Regions from separate parts of the Rhizobium sullae genome, predicted to be linked through region 3. Evidence: predicted binding sites of a transcription regulator. Region 3 holds the regulator's gene; each other region holds the start of a gene.
The links. Region 3 encodes PhoB, which activates phosphate uptake and scavenging genes when phosphate is short. Its sites were predicted from a motif close to TGTCATNNANCTGTCAT; they were not measured.
Positions count from the first base shown of each region.

Region 1: the regulator PhoB is predicted to act here: its motif matches at 2,162-2,178, upstream of N2599_RS07500 (UDP-2,3-diacylglucosamine diphosphatase).
Region 2: the regulator PhoB is predicted to act here: its motif matches at 1,680-1,696, upstream of ugpB (sn-glycerol-3-phosphate ABC transporter substrate-binding protein UgpB).

Region 1 is NZ_CP104143.1:1,481,460-1,487,571, reverse strand. It holds gene N2599_RS07510 (MFS transporter) at 1-484, opposite strand, end outside; gene N2599_RS07505 (GNAT family N-acetyltransferase) at 721-1,227, shown strand; gene N2599_RS07500 (UDP-2,3-diacylglucosamine diphosphatase) at 1,292-2,098, opposite strand; gene N2599_RS07495 (NADP-dependent malic enzyme) at 2,310-4,622, shown strand; gene N2599_RS07490 (DUF2865 domain-containing protein) at 4,747-5,832, shown strand; gene bluB (5,6-dimethylbenzimidazole synthase) at 5,840-6,112, opposite strand, start outside.
Region 2 is NZ_CP104143.1:4,079,441-4,085,552, reverse strand. It holds gene ugpA (sn-glycerol-3-phosphate ABC transporter permease UgpA) at 1-215, opposite strand, end outside; gene ugpB (sn-glycerol-3-phosphate ABC transporter substrate-binding protein UgpB) at 277-1,602, opposite strand; partial or broken gene N2599_RS20260 (YraN family protein) at 1,730-2,012, opposite strand; gene rsmI (16S rRNA (cytidine(1402)-2'-O)-methyltransferase) at 2,069-2,983, opposite strand; gene ybaK (Cys-tRNA(Pro) deacylase) at 3,054-3,527, opposite strand; gene N2599_RS20245 (ArsC family reductase) at 3,529-3,879, opposite strand; gene N2599_RS20240 (M14 family metallopeptidase) at 3,881-4,942, opposite strand; gene N2599_RS20235 (methylated-DNA--[protein]-cysteine S-methyltransferase) at 5,755-6,112, shown strand, end outside.
Region 3 is NZ_CP104143.1:144,839-150,950, forward strand. It holds gene pstC (phosphate ABC transporter permease subunit PstC) at 1-874, shown strand, start outside; gene pstA (phosphate ABC transporter permease PstA) at 871-2,190, shown strand; gene pstB (phosphate ABC transporter ATP-binding protein PstB) at 2,206-3,021, shown strand; gene phoU (phosphate signaling complex protein PhoU) at 3,056-3,769, shown strand; gene phoB (phosphate regulon transcriptional regulator PhoB) at 3,804-4,487, shown strand; gene N2599_RS00735 (GcrA family cell cycle regulator) at 4,558-5,091, opposite strand; gene N2599_RS00740 (aspartate aminotransferase family protein) at 5,512-6,112, shown strand, end outside.

The DNA.
Region 1 (6,112 bases), 1.3 Mb from region 3:
TCTCGCCGCCGATCATGGTCGATGCAATGAAGGCGATAGAGCCCCAGACGCGCATGGAGCCGTAGTCGAGCCCCCAGCGGCGAACGCCGGAAATGACGATCGATTCGACGACCGGCAGATAAGGCGCGAAGGTCGCACCCTGCATGGCGAAGACGATCAGCACCGGCCAGAAGCTCGTCGTCCAGCAGAGCGCTACCGCTGTCAGCAAGGACAGCCCGCCGGACCAGAGCAGCACGTCGGCGCGCTCCTTCATGCGGTCGGCATACATGGCGACGATCGGCGCCACGAGAACGCGCACCACCATCGGCACTGCCAGGATGATGCCGATTTCACGATCGGTGAATTCGTGGACCGCTAGCCAGACGGGAAAGAAGGGAAGAACCACACCGTTGACAATCAGCGGAGCGCAATAGGACAGGGCGCTGAGCAGCCGGAAGCGCGGCGGCGCCCCCTCGCCTGTCGGGGCATTCTGGGCGGGAATCATCGGTGGACCTGCAGGAAACTGGACGTTGCCTAGCACATCAACCCAAGGGCGACTATGGCCAGAAATAGCGTTTCTGAAACGCTTTAAGAAAAAGCTTGTCCCCTTCGCTCACAACCCATCGTAATTGAAGCCATCCGCATTCCCTCTAGATTCTAGGTCGTAGATTTTGAGCCAGCGTCATAGAACCGTTACCGTTAGGTGGTTCGATCGCGCTTCAAAAAGACAAAGGACATACTGTGCGCCCCTACAAGCTTCGCCGCCTCGACAGGAATGATGCGTCGTCTTTCAGAGAAATTCGCCTTGAGGCTCTCGCGAACCATCCAGAGGCATTTGGCGCGTCATGGAAAGAAGAGCAGAGCCTATCTGAGGCGGACTTCGCCGGTAGGCTTGAGAACGGCCTTGTGATCGGTGGGTTATCCGATGACGGAATCCCTGCCGGAACTATCGGCGTGTCAAAGTCCAAAGCCATCAAGACACAACACATTGCATCGATTTGGGGAATGTATGTCCGCCAGGAGGCACGGGGCACTGGTCTTTCGCGCCTGCTGCTGAGTGCTGCGATTGACGAAGTTGGCACGACGCTGCGTTCGCTCCGGCTTAGCGTTGTGTCATCCAACGTTCCGGCTATCCGGCTTTACAAATCCATGGGCTTTGAAGAATGGGCCGTCGAAGTCGAAGCTCTAAAGGTGGGCGATACATATTATGATGAAATACTAATGCGGCTGGAAGTAGGTCCGCGATGACAGACGCCACGAGCCTAACGCCCGTCACCACGGCTAAATTGCTTCCGTTTTCACAACAGGAAAATCAGGCAGCCTGCGGCTCGAGCTGGCCGTCGCGATGCTCGATCGCCAGCGGGATGGCTTGAGCGTCGGCCATCGTGCTCCAGGTGATGAGCTCGAACGTGCCGTCCTCATGCTCGGCGATCGCCGTACAGCTCTCCACCCAGTCGCCGGTGTTGATGTAGCGCACGCCGTCCATGTCCTCGATCACGGCATGGTGGATATGGCCGCAGATGACGCCGTCGGCGCCATGCTTGCGGGCTTCGTCGGCCACGACGCGCTGGAACTCGCCGATGAAATTGACCGCGTGCTTCACCTGCAGCTTCGCCCAGGCGGAGAAGGACCAGTAGGGCATGCCCATCCGGCGGCGGATCGCGGCCAGCACGACGTTGATCTTGATCGCCGTGTCGTAAGCCCAGTCCCCGAGATAGGCGAGCAGGCGGGCGTTGCGGACGACGACGTCGAACTCGTCGCCATGCAGCACGAGATACTTCTTGCCGTCCGCGCCGTCATGCATCATCCGCTCGGCGACTTCGATGCCGCCGAAATGCATGCCCGGAAAGTCTCGCAGGAACTCGTCGTGATTGCCGGGGATGTAGACGACCCGCGTGCCCTTGCGCGCCTTGCGCAGCAGCTTCTGCACCACGTCGTTGCAGACCTGCGGCCAGTACCAGCTGCGCTTCAGCCGCCAGCCGTCGACGATATCGCCGACGAGGAAGATCGTATCGGCGTCGTGATAGCGGAGAAAGTCGAGGAGGAAGTCCGCCTTTGCCGCCTTCGAGCCGAGATGCACATCGGAAATGAAGAGAGTACGGAAGTGTCGGGTATCCATATTGTCTTTCACAAGCGTTCCGCCTGCGTCCCATCGTTTCTGATCTTCCAAAATCAGACTCGTGTTTCAGGAAGATGACAGACGCGCGAATCGGCGCATGCGCGGCGCTCACGAGTTTTCCGCTCCGATCCCGAAATTCTGACTGTCCCTGCCAGCCGATTGATGTATGGAGAAGTCTTCAAAAGATGTGAGTGCGGCAGCGGAGACGGCAATGGATCATCAGGAAAAATCCAACACGGAGAAGAACGAGACCGGCGGAAACCTCGACGAACAGGCGCTTTTCTTCCATCGTTACCCCCGCCCCGGCAAACTTGAAATTCAGGCGATCAAGCCGCTCGGCAACCAGCGCGACCTGGCACTGGCCTATTCGCCCGGCGTTGCCGCGCCCTGCCTTGCGATCCGCGACAATCCGGAAACGGCTGCCGATTACACCTCGCGCGCCAATCTTGTTGCCGTCATCTCCAACGGCACGGCCGTTCTCGGCCTCGGCAATATCGGCCCGCTCGCCTCCAAGCCCGTCATGGAAGGCAAGGCCGTCCTCTTCAAGAAATTCGCCGGCATCGACGTCTTCGACATCGAAATCGATGCCTTGAGGGTCGATCAGATGGTCTCCACCGTCGCCTCGCTCGAGCCGACCTTCGGCGGCATCAATCTCGAGGACATCAAGGCACCCGAATGCTTTGAGGTCGAGCGCCAGCTCCGCGAGAAGATGAAGATCCCGGTCTTCCACGACGACCAGCATGGCACGGCTATCATCGTCGCAGCTGCGATCCTGAACGGACTGGAACTCGCCGGCAAGAAGATCAAGGACGTGAAGATTGTCGCCTCCGGCGCGGGTGCCGCTGCGCTCGCCTGCCTCAATCTGCTGGTCGAGCTCGGCGCCAAGCGCGAAAATATCTGGGTCCACGATATCGAAGGCCTCGTCTATGAAGGCCGCACCGAACTGATGGACGAATGGAAGGCTGTCTACGCACAGAAGAGCGAGATGCGCACGCTCGCCGACAATATCGGCGGCGCCGATGTCTTCCTCGGTCTTTCGGCCGCGGGTGTCCTGAAGCCCGACCTGCTATCACAGATGGCGGACAAGCCGCTCATCATGGCGCTCGCCAATCCGACCCCTGAAATCATGCCTGACCTGGCGCGCGCCGCCCGCCCGGACGCAATGATCTGCACCGGCCGTTCGGACTTCCCGAACCAGGTGAACAACGTCCTCTGCTTCCCCTACATCTTCCGTGGCGCGCTCGATTGCGGCGCCACGGCCATCAACGAAGAAATGAAGCTTGCTGCGGTCAAGGCCATCGCGGGGCTTGCCCGCGAGGAAGTGTCGGACGTCGCCGCCCGCGCCTATTCCGGCGAGACGCCCATCTTCGGTCCGAATTACCTCATTCCCTCACCCTTCGATCCCCGTCTCATCCTGCGCATCGCCCCGGCTGTCGCCAAAGCCGCCGCCGAGACGGGCGTGGCATCCCGGCCGATTGCGGATTTCGACGCTTATCTCGATCAGTTGAACCGCTTCGTCTGGCGCTCGGGCTTCGTCATGAAGCCGATCTTCACCAGCGCCAAGCTTTCCGAGAAGAAACGCGTCATCTTCGCGGAAGGAGAAGACGAGCGCGTCCTGCGCGCGGCTCAGGTTCTGCTGGAGGAAAAGACCGGCGAGCCGATTCTGATCGGCCGCCCCTCGGTTATCGAGGCACGTCTGAAGCGCTTCGGCATCCGCATTCGCCCGAATGTCGATTTCGCCGTCGTGAACCCTGAAGACGATCCGCGTTACCGTGACTATGTCGACGACTACTTCGCTCTCGTCGGCCGCGCCGGCATCAACCCGGAGGCCGCCCGCACGATCGTGCGCACCAACAACACCGTTATCGGCGCCTTGTCGGTGAAGCGCGGCGAGGCCGATGCCCTCATCTGCGGCGTGGAGGGCCGTTTCGATCGCCACCTGAAGGACGTCGGCCAAATCATTGGCAAGCGAAAGGGCGTCTGCACCTTCGCCGGTCTCAGCCTGCTGATCACCCAGAAAGGCCCCGTTTTCTTCGCCGATACCTTCGTCAACTACAACCCGACGCATGAGGAAATCGCCGAGATCGCCGTTCTCGCGGCCGAGGAGATCCGCCGCTTCGGCATAACGCCGAAGGCCGCGTTGATCTGCCATTCGAATTTCGGCTCCCGGAACTCCGAGAGCGCCCGCAAGATGCGTGATGCCCTGCAGCTCGTGCGCAAACGCGCCCCGGAGCTGGAGGTCGATGGCGAAATGCAAGCCGGCTCGGCGCTGTCGGAATTGCTGCGCAAGCGTGCCATGCCGGATAGCTCGCTTACCGGCGAAGCCAACCTTTTGCTCTTCCCGAATCTCGATGCCGCCAACATTTCGCTCGGCCTCGTCCGCACGATGATGGACGCGCTCCATGTCGGCCCAATTCTGCTGGGAACGGCACAACCTGCGCACATCCTGTCAACTTCGGTCACCTCACGCGGTGTAGTCAACATGGCGGCGCTTGCCGTCGCCGAGGCTTCGCAGCCGGCGTAAGTTGTCGCAAAATGGGAAAATGCGCTAGAATTCCGTCGCCAGCTTGTTAACGGAAGCAGGCTAGAAAGTCATGATGCGGTAAATGTCACGCCGCTCTGGCCTCACTTTGCTCCGGGATGATGCCGTGAACCGCCGAAACCTGACCCTTGCGATCTTGCTTGCCCTGGCTGCACCCGCTGCCGCGCAGACGAATGCGATCTGCGACGACCTGCGCGGCCGCGTTGCCGATCTGCCGCATGTCATCGGCAATGGTCCCGAAGTCCGCCAGTATGCAAGCGCCATTGCCGAGCAGAATCTCGAGCTGCGCAAAGTCCGCAATGATCTGCGCGGCTACGGCTGCTCCGTGGACAGCATGGTGGTGATCGGCGGCGAGAATGCGGATTATTGCAGCGAGTTGCAGCAGTCCGAAGCACGCATGGTCGGCAACATCCGATACCTGCAGGAGCGGCGCAACGAACTGCGCAACCAGGGTGGTGCCGATTATCGCGTGCGCCACGAGCTGATGGCGGCGCTCGAAGACAACGGCTGCAATGACGAGTTCGACTATGCGCCGGCCCCAGAGGCCTATGCGCTGGCCCCAAGCCCCGAAGAACAGGCGATGCGCAGCGATACTTTCATCCCGCTTGGGGATGGCGAACAGGGCGGAATGCAATATGGCGTGCCGCGCGGCGAGCTCATGTCGCATGTCAGCACGATGTGCGTGCGCACCTGCGACGGCGGCTTTTTCCCGATCACCACGAATGCAACATCGATCGATTTCAACCGCGACGCAGCGACGTGTTCGAAAATGTGCCCGGGTATCGAGACGGAGCTCTTCTATCAAGACACCTCGAATACCGAAGCCGCAAACATGATTTCGGCTTCGACCGGCGCGCCTTACAGCGCGATGCCGAATGCCTTTGCCTACAAGAACCGCGCCCCCGGCGAAAAGTCCTCCTGCGCCTGCAATCTCTCGGCCTATTACGAGAACATGCGCAAGAACCAAGCGATCAGCGAACCGCCGCCGAGGGGCTCAATCACCGATATCAAGACGAAGCTGCCATCGAGCGCCACCTCCACGTCTGCCCCACAGCCGCAGGTGCCGGACCGCCCCTATGACCCGGCGAACAGCAAAGTCCGCCAGGTCGGTCCGCAGTTCCTCGCCGGCGATCAGGGCGCGATCGATCTCAAGAAACCCGCAACGCCCGGGCCGCAGCCGCAGCAGAACTGACGCGGCGTTACTGGCTTCCCCAGCGGTCCGAGAAGACCAGTTCTTCGAGCGGCAAGCGCTGGCGCCAGCCTTTCACCGCCAGTTCCGGCGCGGTGTAAAGCTGATCGACATAGCCGACGCAAAGCCAGGCGACGATCTCGATCCGTTCCGGAATGCCAAGCAGATCGCGAATATCCGCATCATGGAAGATACTGACCCAGCCGACCCCGATGCCTTCGGCCCGGGCGGCAAGCCACAGGTTCTGCACGGCGCAGACGGTCGAATAGACATCCGTGCGCGG
Region 2 (6,112 bases), 200 kb from region 3:
AGCGCATTCAGATAATCCGCATTCTCGAAGAGCCTGGTGTAGTTGCTGAACCAGACGAAAGTGGTCTTCATGCCGAAGGGATCTTCGCGCAGGAACGATTGCCGAAAAGCCTGGAATGCGGGCCAGATGAAGAAAATGAGAGTAATCGCGAGCTGCGGCGCCAAAAGAACGTATGGCAAGACGCGATTCGAAAAAATGGTGCGTTTTGTCTGCATGGCTCGCTCGCATGGAAAGGTCCTCCCCGTGTGGGGAGGACTGAGGGGTCAGCTCGCGAACCTAGTTCGAATTTGCGGCTTCGAATTCGCGCAGCATGGCGTTGCCTTCCTTGACGGCTGCGTCGAGCGCCTGCTTTGCCGTCTGCTTGCCTGAGAGCACGGTTTCGAACTGCTGGTCGACAACGTCGCGGATCTGCGTGAAGTTGCCGAAACGAACGCCTTTGGAATTGTCGGACGGCGTGCCACGGGTGATCTGCTTGATGCCGACGTCGGAGCCCGCGTTCTTTTCGTAGTAACCCTGCGACTTGCCGAGATCGTAAGAAGCATTGGTAATCGGCAGGTAGCCGGAGAACTGATGCCAGTCAGCCTGAACTTCCGGCTGGCTGAGATAGGTGAAGAACTTGGCAACACCCTTGTAAACCTCCGGCTTCTGACCGTTCAGCGTCCACAGCGTCGCGCCGCCGATGATCGAGTTCTTCGGATCCTTGGTGACGTCGTCGTAGTAAGGGAGCGTCGAGAAGCCGACCTGGAAGTTCTTGGCGTTGGCGATGACGCCGGCGCGCGAGCCCGAGGAGCCCATGTAGATGGCGCATTCCTGCGAATAGAACTTCGGAGCAGAGTCAGGACCACCGCCCGGACCGCCGTACTGGAAGTAGCCGGTGTCCTGCCACTTCTTCAGGTCGTCCCAGAGTCGAACCTGGGTCGGGCCGTTGAAGGTGAATTCGGCAGCCGGACCGCCGAAGCCGTTCTGAAGCGTGCCGTAAGGCAGGTCATGGATGGCCGAGAAGTTTTCGAGGCCGATCCAGGTTGCAGCGTAGGTGATCGTAAAGCCGCACTTTGCAGCACCGGAGGAAACGATCTTCTTGGAGAAGTCTGCAAGTTCCGCATAGGTCTTCGGGGCAACGTCCGGATCAAGGCCGGCCTTCTTGAAGACGTCCTTGTTGTAATAGAGGATCGGCGTCGAGGAATTGAACGGGAAGGACAAGATGTTGCCTTCCGGATCGGAATAGTAGCCGACGACGGGAGCGATGAACTTCGACGGATCCCACGGCTCGCCTTCATCGGCCATAAGCTTATAAACAGGGTAAATAGCGCCTTTGGCGGCCATCATCGTGCCGGTGCCGACTTCGAAGACCTGAACGATGGCAGGCTGCTGACCGGCGCGGAAAGCGGCGATCGCGGACGTCAGCGTTTCCGGATAGGTGCCCTTGAAAACCGGAGTGACGTGATAATCAGACTGGCTGTCATTGAATTTCTGGACGATCTGCTCGAGCTTCTTGCCGAGTTCGCCACCCATGGCGTGCCACCAGGTGACTTCGGTCGCAGCAAAGGACGTGGATGCAGACAATGCGACCGCAGCGGCGGCCAAAGAAAGCTTTTTGAACATGGATAAAATCCTCTCCACCAGTCGTTGGGGTGAGGACACGCAATAGAGGCCTTGTATGACGCCTCCTTAACAGTTCAGTGACAGAAAGATTACAAAAACCGGACTTTTGCACGCCTATGCAAAGCAATCAAAAAGCGTCCGGAAAATGCCGGGGCAGACGGCCGGGCATTGCTGCTACAATATCATCTCGTTGCGACCAACGGCCATCATCCGGCTGGTGCGAAAGCCAGAGATCGCTGGCGTCACGGATACGTTTTTGGGCAGCGTAACGAACCGCATCTATGGCGCCCATTTCGTCGCGCCGGGCCTTTACCTCGACGAAGGCTGCCAGGTCGCGCTTCCCGGCGATGATATCAATCTCGCCGAGCTTGATGCGATGGCCCTTTCAACATCAAAAAGAGTGTCGCGATATATTCCGAGACGCGGCGCTGCGCGCCTTTCGCCGGCTAATGATCGCGGCCAGCTATCACTCATTCCTGACCTTCATATCGAGCAGACGCTGGTAGAGTTCCTTGCGTGGCAGACCGGTGAGGCGTGCGGCTTCCGCAGCCGCCTTTGCCGTCGGCATGGACGTGACGAGGTCAGCAAGGATGGCAGCGACATCCGCTTCGTCCGCCGGCCGCTCTTCCGGGGGGCCTATGACGAGCACGATCTCGCCCTTCACGTTGTCGTTTTCGGCATAATGCGCCGCAAGCTCCGCGAGCGTGCCGCGGCGGAATTCCTCATAGGTCTTCGTCAACTCGCGGCAAACGGACGCCCTGCGGGTAGACCCGAGCACGTCGGCAGCGGCAGCCAGCGTCGCGCCGATCCGGTGCGGCGATTCAAAGAAGAGGAGCGTCGCCGGCGCGACGGCAAATTCGGCCAGCCGGTCACGCCGCGCCTTGTCCTTCGCCGGGAGGAACCCCGCGAACAAAAAGGCGTCGTTCGGCAGACCCGAGCCGACGAGCGCGGCAAGCGGCGCCGATGCTCCGGGAATGGGAACGACGCGGTAACCGGCTTCGATCGCCGACTGTGCAAGGCGATAGCCGGGATCGGAGACAAGCGGGGTCCCGGCGTCGGAGACGAGTGCGACAGACTTGCCTGCTTCCAGGGCCTGCAGCAATCGCGGACCCGCCTCATCCGCATTGTGCTCATGATAAGCAAAGGGGCGGTTATGGATACCGTATCGATCGAGCAGAACGCGGGTCACGCGCGTGTCCTCGCAGGCGAGCACATCGGCACCCGCCAGCGTTTCCAGCGCCCGCAAGGTGATATCGCCAAGGTTGCCGATCGGCGTCGCGACAAGATAAAGTGCCGCTTCCAGCGGGCGGGCTGGGATGGCGACATTGTGCAGGCGATAGCTGTGCCGGCTATCCCCGAGTGATGCTTCCTTGACGCTCACCGTTCTTATTCCCTCGTTGCCGTCTGGCTGGAAACTTTGACCTTTCAGAATGCCGTCACCTCGCAGCTTGCTAGGCGATGAGCGGTACCGCCCTGGCGTTCAATATTTTCAAAGCATCCCGCGGCGCAAGACGCACCTGCAATCCGCGCTGACCACCGTTCATGTAAACCAAAAGTTCATTGAGTGCTGCTTCCTCCAGCGCCGTGGGAACCAGCTTTCTCTGGCCGAATGGACTGATGCCGCCGACATGATATCCGGTCAGCCGCTCGGCGTCCGCCGGCTTCATCATATTTGCCGACTTGCCGCCGAAGGCGCTCGCAAGCTTCTTCATGCTGACTTCACGGTCGGACGGTACAACGACGCAGACCGGCTTGCCATCCACTTCCGCCATCAATGTTTTCAGCACGCGATGCGGCTCCTCGCGCAGCGCTTCGGCGGCTTGGAGACCGACACGGTCTGCATTCGGATCATAGTCGTAGTTATGTACCGTGAAACCGACGCCGGCTTTGAAAAGAACCTGTGTGGCGCGCGTCGTTTTTGACATCTTATGTTCCGAATTCTGTCCCGTAATTCTCAGGCTTGAAGCCGATAAGCAGCTTGTCGCCCGCTTCAAGAACCGGCCGCTTGATCATCGACGGCTGGTCAAGCATCAGGGAAATCGCTTTTTCTCGTGTGAGGTTTTCGCGGTCGGCGTCCGGCAGTTTGCGGAATGTTGTGCCGGCACGGTTGAGCACGATGTCCCATCCGGCTCTGTCGACCCATTGCTCCAGATGGGCGCGGTCGATACCCACGGCCTTGTAGTCGTGAAAATCATAGGCAATGCCATGCTCCTCCAGCCAGGCGCGCGCCTTCTTCATCGTGTCGCAATTCTTGATACCATAAATGATGGCAGTCATCTTAGTCCTCGAGGGTTCCGGCTTTGCGTACTATGCCACTGGGCTGGCTGCAGGCGATCTTCATCAGGTCGGCGCGTCGGCGCACCAGCCGGTCGGATGTGCGGGTGACGATAAGGCCGGCTTGCGGCGCACGAATTTCAATGCTGCCGTGCGCCATGCCGGGACGCGTGATAATCGTTGCCAGCAGATCGCCTTCGGTAACCTCTTCACCGATATTGCAGTGAAAGAGGACCGTGCCGGACTCCGGCGAGCGGATCATCTCGATATTGTCCAGCGGCACGGCCGGACCAGCGAACGTGCTCGGCGATATGCTCTCGTCTCTGATGATCCCGCGTGCCGCGAGGAAGCGCCACAGGCCTTCTGCATCCGCTTTGGCCATATGCGGATAGACATCGCGTTGGCCGCGAAGCTCCACGGTGACAGAAAGCTTGCCAGGAAGATGGGCGTGCCTCTCGCCGGGCACCTCATATTTCCAGGCAAAGCCAATTGCCTCCTCAAACGCCGAGCTCTCGCCGTCTGAAAGCAGCACCGCGTCCATCGCCAAGGCGGCGGCAAGGTCGCTTGCCTCCGGCCAGAACGCCTCATCGATATAGGCGTATTGCAGGGATTCGTCGTCGCAATGCAGATCGAGCACGAGATCGGCGCCAAGCGCCACATGCATCAGCTGCCGCTTCAGCTGGTCGGTTGCCGGGTAACGATCGAGATCTTCGATTAGGCTGTTGCGGTCCCGCAGCGAAATCAGCGGGAAATCCCGGTTGAAATTGGTCCGTGAGCCGAGATCGAAACGGCCCTGCAGTTCGCCGAAATGCGACTGCGCTGCGCCAATCGGATTGGCCTGCGGCGCGATGGTGATGTCGCCCGCGATGCTGCCGGTACTTTCTGCATCACGTAGCTTCTCGCACAGGAAGTGCAGAAGCGCTGTGCCCGGAACCTCGTCGGCATGGAGAGCCGCCTGGATATAAACCTTCGGCGTCGCCGGGTCGTCACCCTTGAACCGAAAAACCGGCAGACGCCACTCGATGCCGGGTGTGTCGCCGGGAATGATGATTTCGGAAACATCCATGCTACGTCGCTCCGCAAATTCTCCTCAACGGAGCTTTATGCGAGTCCGGCGGACAAGTGCAAGGCGGCAGAGCGCCGCTCTTCGCCTGAAGCAAAGAGCATTTGCGCTATCCCTGCTATCCGATCAGTGGTCAGCGACCGATATGCTCATGTTTGCTTTTGCCAAGTAACGCTGACGGTGACGTTCACGCCGCTGCCGCAAAGCGCGAGCGCCAGCTGCCGATGAAGCGATATGACTTCATTGCGCCCCTGGTTGGCACAAGGAACCAGTGGGTGCCGGTTCTGCCTGAAGCTCAGCGCGCGATTGAACTCCAGTGACACGGCGCCATACGGATGCAAGCCGCAGCCGCCATCGCGGCAAATACTGCATCGCCAGGCAGGCTTTCCCATTGCCCGACGCGATATAGCGAAACATGAAGCAGATCGCGCGATCGCGGCCGCCCCTTCAAACCAAACCTATTTTGAAGATCTGACGCAATGCTGGCGGCACGAACGCCAATTGCCAGTCAGGGAAAATCGCAAAACACAGGTTGGAGCTTCCGTTCCGAATGTCCCCGCGAGGCGGCGGACATCCGGTTCCTAGGTGGGCGAAAGGAAGTTCTAAATTGTTCCAGGACAGGCATGCGTCGCGGTCGCCTCCTTCTTTCCTGGATCTCGAAATCTACCGAACTGAAGTCAAATACAAGAACAGAAATAGAACATCGATCTCTTGGCCAAGGTTGCGCGAAATGGCAAACTACGGCAAGAATCGGGTTGAATTGGCGGTGCGGCTGCACGATTTTCAGGTGAAGTAAAAAGCACGGAGGCGATATCATGGCTGAGAAAGCGCACCAGTATCTGATCTTCGAAACCGCTGCCGGCTTCTGTGGAATTGCCTGGAACGATGTCGGCGTCACACGTTTCCAGTTGCCAACGAAAGCCGCGGATGCGACGGAGCGGCTGCTGTTGCGCCGCCTTGCGGCAGCCGAACCAGGCATGCCGACGCCTGAGGTTGACGAGGTGATCGCTGCTGTAAAACGCTACTTCAACGGCGAAAAAACAGATTTTTCAGGCGTAAAGCTCGACCTTGAGGGGCAGGATGCATTCTTTAAGAGCATCTATGCTGCTGCGCGCCGCGTCGGCTGGGGTCGAACGACTACGTATGGCGCGCTGGCGAAGGAGCTTGGCGCTG
Region 3 (6,112 bases):
GATCCTGACCACGGTCGGCATCGTTTTTTCGATGCTGTCCGAAGCCATCCGCTTCTTCGCAGCGGTTCCGGCAACCGACTTCTTCTTCGGCACGGTCTGGGATCCGCGTTTTGCCGGCGCAGGCGGCTCGTCTTTCGGTCAGTTCGGCCTCATCCCGCTGCTGCTCGGCACGCTTTATATCGGCTTTGTTGCCATGCTGGTCGCAGTGCCGGTTGGCCTTTTCGCCGCCATCTATATGGCTGAATATGCTTCCCCGAAGGTTCGATCGCTCGCCAAGCCTCTTCTTGAAGTTCTGGCCGGTATCCCGACCATCGTCTACGGCTTCTTTGCCCTTGTTACCGTCGGCCCGTTCCTGCGCGATCTGTCTGCGCAAGTGAACGGCCTTCTCACCGGCAATTACGGCAACTTCATTCAGGCGCAGAGCGTTCTGACGGCCGGTATCGTGATGGGCATCATGCTGATCCCCTACGTTTCCTCGCTGTCGGACGACATCATCACCGCAGTGCCGCACGCGCTGCGTGATGGTTCGCTAGGCCTCGGCGCCACGCGCTCGGAAACGATCAAGAGGGTGGTGCTTCCGGCAGCTCTGCCGGGCATCGTCGGCGCACTCCTGATGACGGCCTCGCGCGCCATCGGCGAAACCATGATCGTCGTGCTGGCCGCCGGTGTCGCTGCGCGTATGCAGATCAATCCCTTCGAGCCGATGACCACGGTGACCGTCAAGATCGTCAACCAGCTGACCGGCGACCTTGAATTCACCTCGCCGCAGACGCTGGTCGCCTTCGCGCTTGGCATCACGCTCTTCTTCATCACGCTTTGCCTTAACATCTACGCGCTTTACATCGTGCGCAAATACCGGGAGCAGTACGAATGACGAATATTGTTTCCCCCATTGCAGGCACCATTTCCAAGGCGCCAGAGCGCCGCGATATCGGCATCAAGCGCCGTTATGCTGCGGAGCGCCGTTTCAGGGCCTATGGCATTGCCGCTATCTCCTTCGGCCTGATTTTCCTGGCGTTCCTGCTGTCGACGGTCATCCGCAACGGCTACACTGCCTTCCAGCAGACGGTGATCTCGCTTCCGGTCGAATTTACTGAAAAGACCATCGACCCGGATAACAAGCGGGCCACCGATCCGTCGGTGCTGATTGCAGCCAATTACGGCGCGCTGCTGCGTGATGCGCTTGTCAAGGAGTTGAACATCAACGCCTCCAGCCGCCCGGATGTCCGTGGGGCGACGGCGATGCTCTCCAAGAGCGCGCCGATCCAGTTGCGTGACATGGTTGTCGCCGACCCGTCGATCATCGGCAAGACCGTCAATGTGACCGTTTTGGCCGACGCCAATGTCGACAGCGCCAACAAGGGCCAGATCGACCTTGCCGTCGATGAGAAGAACCGTAAGGTGAACGACAAGCAGCTCGGCTGGATGAACGAGCTGAAGGCGAACGGAGCGCTTTTCAAGGAGTTCAACACCGGACTTTTCACCCATGGCAACTCCAGCCGTCCTGAAGCCGCCGGCCTCGGCGTCGCTCTTGTCGGCTCGCTCTACCTGATGCTGATCGTTCTCGTTCTGTCGCTGCCGATCGGCGTTGGCACCTCGATCTACCTTGAGGAATTCGCGACCAAGAACAAGGTGACGGACCTGATTGAGGTGAACATCAACAACCTCGCTGCCGTTCCCTCGATCGTCTACGGTCTGCTCGGTCTTTCTGTTTTCATCAACTTCGCCGGCCTGCCACGCTCGGCCCCACTGGTCGGCGGTTTGGTGCTGACGCTTATGACGCTGCCGACGATCATCATCGCCACCCGCGCAGCACTGCGCGCTGTCCCGCCGTCGATCCGCGCGGCGGCGCTCGGCCTCGGCGCCTCGAAGATGCAGATGGTGTTCCACCACGTCCTGCCGCTTGCGATGCCCGGTATTCTGACCGGCACCATCATCGGTTTGGCACACGCGCTCGGAGAAACCGCACCGCTTCTCCTGATCGGCATGGTCGCCTTCGTCGCCAGCGCGCCGAGCACCCCGCTCGACCCGTCCACGGCGCTGCCGGTACAGGTCTACATGTGGGCCAACGAAGCCGAACGCGCATTCGTCGAGCGCACGTCTGGCGCCATTATCGTCCTGCTCCTGTTCCTGATCGTCATGAACCTCGGAGCCATCCTCTTGCGCCGGCGCTTTGAGCGTCGCTGGTAAACGGAGTACATAGTCATGAACATGTTGACTGAAGCAGCAGTTGAGAAGGCTCTGGACCAGAAAATGAATACGATCCCGTACAAGATGATCGGCCAGGACGTGTCGGTCTACTACGGCGATAAGCGTGCGCTTTTCGACGTGAAGCTAAACATCCGCGAGAACACGGTTACCGCGCTCATCGGCCCCTCCGGCTGCGGCAAGTCTACCTTCCTGCGCAGCCTCAACCGCATGAACGATACGATCGACAACTGCCGCGTGACAGGCAAGATCACGCTTGATGGCGAGGATATCTACGATCCGGATATCGACGTCGTGGAGCTCCGCGCCCGCGTCGGCATGGTCTTCCAGAAACCGAACCCGTTCCCGAAGACGATCTACGAGAACGTCAGCTACGGGCCACGTATCCATGGCCTGGCAAAGTCGAAGGCGGACTTGGACCAGATCGTCGAGCAGTCGCTGCAGCGCGCCGGCCTTTGGAACGAAGTCAAGGATCGCCTGCATGAATCCGGCACCGGCCTGTCCGGCGGCCAGCAGCAGCGTCTGTGCATCGCGCGTGCCGTTGCCGTGAGCCCGGAAGTCATCCTGATGGACGAACCGTGCTCGGCGCTCGATCCGATTGCGACTGCCAAGGTCGAAGAGCTGATCCATGAGCTGCGCGAGAACTTCACCATCGTCATCGTGACGCACTCGATGCAGCAGGCGGCCCGCGTTTCGCAGCGGACCGCTATGTTCCACCTCGGCAATCTCGTCGAGGAGAACGACACCGACAAGATGTTCACCAACCCGGACGACCCCCGCACCCAGGATTACATCATGGGCCGCTTCGGCTGAGTTGCGGCGTTCAGGCTATTCAAGGACAATTCCCATGGCATCGACCCATATCTTTTCTGCCTATGACGACGATTTGAAGTTCCTGACCCGCCGCATCTCGGAAATGGGTGGGCTTGCCGAGCAGATGGTGTCCGACGCTGTCCGCGCGCTGGTCAACGGCGATACGGCTCTGGCCCAGAAGGTCATCTCCGACGACGTGATCCTCGATCATGCCGAACGCGAGATCGGCGACAAGGCGGTCGTCACCATTGCCCGCCGCCAGCCGATGGCCTCCGATCTTCGCGAGATCATGGGCTCGATCCGTATCGCAGCCGACCTTGAGCGCGTCGGCGATCTCGGCAAGAACACGGCCAAGCGCGTCATCGCGGTACAAAGCACCGGCGTTCCGCGTAAGCTCGCCCGCGGCCTCGAGCATCTTTCCGAGCTCGCCCTCGTCCAGCTCAAGGAAGTGCTCGACGTCTATACGACCCGTGCCGCCGACAGGGCGAAGTCGATCCGCGAGCGCGACGAGGAAATCGACGCGATGTACACTTCGCTGTTTCGCGAGCTTCTGACCTACATGATGGAAGATCCGCGCAACATCACCAGCTGCACGCATCTTCTCTTCTGCGCCAAGAACATCGAGCGCATCGGCGACCATGCCACCAACATTGCCGAAACGATCTATTACATGGCGACCGGCGCCCAGCCGGAAGGCGAACGTCCGAAGGACGATACTGCCAACACCGTCGGCGCGGTGACGGAATGACAATTCTGAACCCGCCCTCAGGAGACAGAAGCGAATGATCCCGAGAGTTGCAGTCGTTGAAGACGAAGAGGCACTGAGTGTGCTTCTTCGCTATAACCTTGAGGCCGAAGGTTTCGAGGTCGATACCATCCTGCGTGGCGACGAGGCCGAAATCCGGCTTCAGGAGCGCACGCCGGACCTTTTGATCCTCGATTGGATGCTGCCGGGCGTATCGGGCATAGAGCTTTGCCGCCGCCTGCGCATGCGTCCGGAGACCGAGCGCCTGCCGATCATCATGCTGACGGCGCGCGGCGAGGAAAGCGAGCGTGTGCGCGGCCTTTCGACCGGCGCCGACGACTATGTCGTCAAGCCGTTTTCGACGCCGGAGCTCGTTGCCCGCGTCAGGGCGATGCTGCGCCGCGCCAAGCCTGAGGTGCTCTCGACGGTGCTGAAATGCGGCGACATCGAACTCGACCGCGAAACGCATCGTGTTCACCGCAAAAGCCGCGAAGTTCGCCTCGGCCCCACCGAATTCCGCCTCCTGGAATTCCTGATGTCGTCGCCCGGCCGCGTTTTCTCGCGTTCGCAGCTTCTGGACGGTGTCTGGGGCCACGACATTTATGTCGACGAGCGCACCGTCGACGTCCATGTCGGCCGGCTGCGCAAGGCGCTGAACTTCTCCAACATGCAGGATGTCATCCGCACCGTCCGCGGTGCCGGATATTCCATGGAATCCTGATTGCCGCTTCCATTGCCGGGCATAAAAAAACGGGCCTGCGAGGCCCGTTTCCGTTTGTCATTTATCCGGCTCAGTTTGCGCGGGCTGCTGTCCTGCGGCGCTCGTTGACCGGCTGATAGGCAAGGCGCGCATGATAGCTGCAGTAGGGTGAAGAGTCCGGGCTGTCGCAACCGCAGAAGTGGAAATCATCCTTCAGCGGATCGCCGACCGGCCACTTGCAGGTGCGTTCCGTAAGTTCCGTCAGTCCGAGGCGGCGGGAGATCGGCACAACCACGTTTGCGGCCGGACGATAGCTTACCTCCTCCATGAGATCGATTTCGATCTCTTCCTTGAGCATCGTTGCGCCCTGCTGGCGCGTGACGGTGCGGGTCGCGATCCGCGATGCATAGTTCGGTGCGCGCGGAGCCGAGGTATTGCGCTTCGGCGCTCGTGCGGCCGCCGCGGTGCCACCGGCCTTGGCGCGGCCCGGAAGGCTAAGCCTGTGGACCTTGCCGATCACCGCGTTCCTGCTCACTCCGCCGAGCTGCGCAGCGATCTGGCTCGCGCTCAGTCCTTCGGACCAAAGCTTCTTGAGTTTTTCGACTCGCTCGTCTGTCCAGTTCATGCCCTGTCTCCGCCGTTTAGCGTTGTGAAGGCAGAATCCCCCACCCTTGCTCCGGATACATCCGAAGCAGGAAACGCCTGACCAATTGTGGTGACTAGTTCCGCCGCATGCAGTCTAGTAATTGAGTTTTAACCTAGTGTGAGGCTGACTCCGTGACAAGAGTCGCGGGAATCCGGATGAATCGAATTTCAAGTTTTCCCCAACTTGCTTCCCGAGCGAGTCATTTCTGCAACATTAGCTGTTGATAAATGACCTCGTTCGGGGAGGTGGTCCCATGGCGCACGAAGCCCGCAGTTTTGTTGACATCGCGGTGCGAAACGTCAATAGTGGCACTCGCCGCCGAAAGGCGGCATTTTTAATTTTTCGGACCCGGTTTTTAGCCGGAGTCTGGTTGCCCTAACGATGACAGGAGATCGCGCCATGGCTCAAGCCGCGCCGCTATATGACACCTATTCTCGCGCCCCTTTGCGGTTCGAGCGAGGTGAGGGCGTTTGGCTGATCACTGAAGGCGGCGAACGATATCTGGATTTTGGCGCAGGCGTTGCAGTGACTTCCGTCGGCCACGGCAATCCGCATGTCGTCGAAGCCCTGAAGGCGCAGGCCGACAAGGTTTGGCACCTGTCGAATATCTATGAAATTCCCGGCCAGGAAGCGCTTGCCAAGCGGCTGACCGACGTCACCTTCGCCGACAAGGTGTTCTTCACCAATTCCGGCGCCGAGGCGCTGGAATGCGCGATCAAGACCGCGCGCCGCTATCAGTATTCCAACGGTCATCCCGAGCGCTTCCACATCATCACCTTCGAAGGCGCCTTTCATGGCCGCACGCTGGCGACAATCGCCGCCGGCGGCCAGGAGAAGTATCTCGAGGGCTTCGGCCCGAAGGCGCCGGGCTTCGATCAGGTTCCCTTCGGCGATATCGAGGCGGTCCGCGCAGCGATCACCGATGCGACCGCCGGCATCCTCGTAGAGCCGGTGCAGGGCGAGGGCGGGGTCCGTCCGGCGACGAATGAGTTCATGAAGG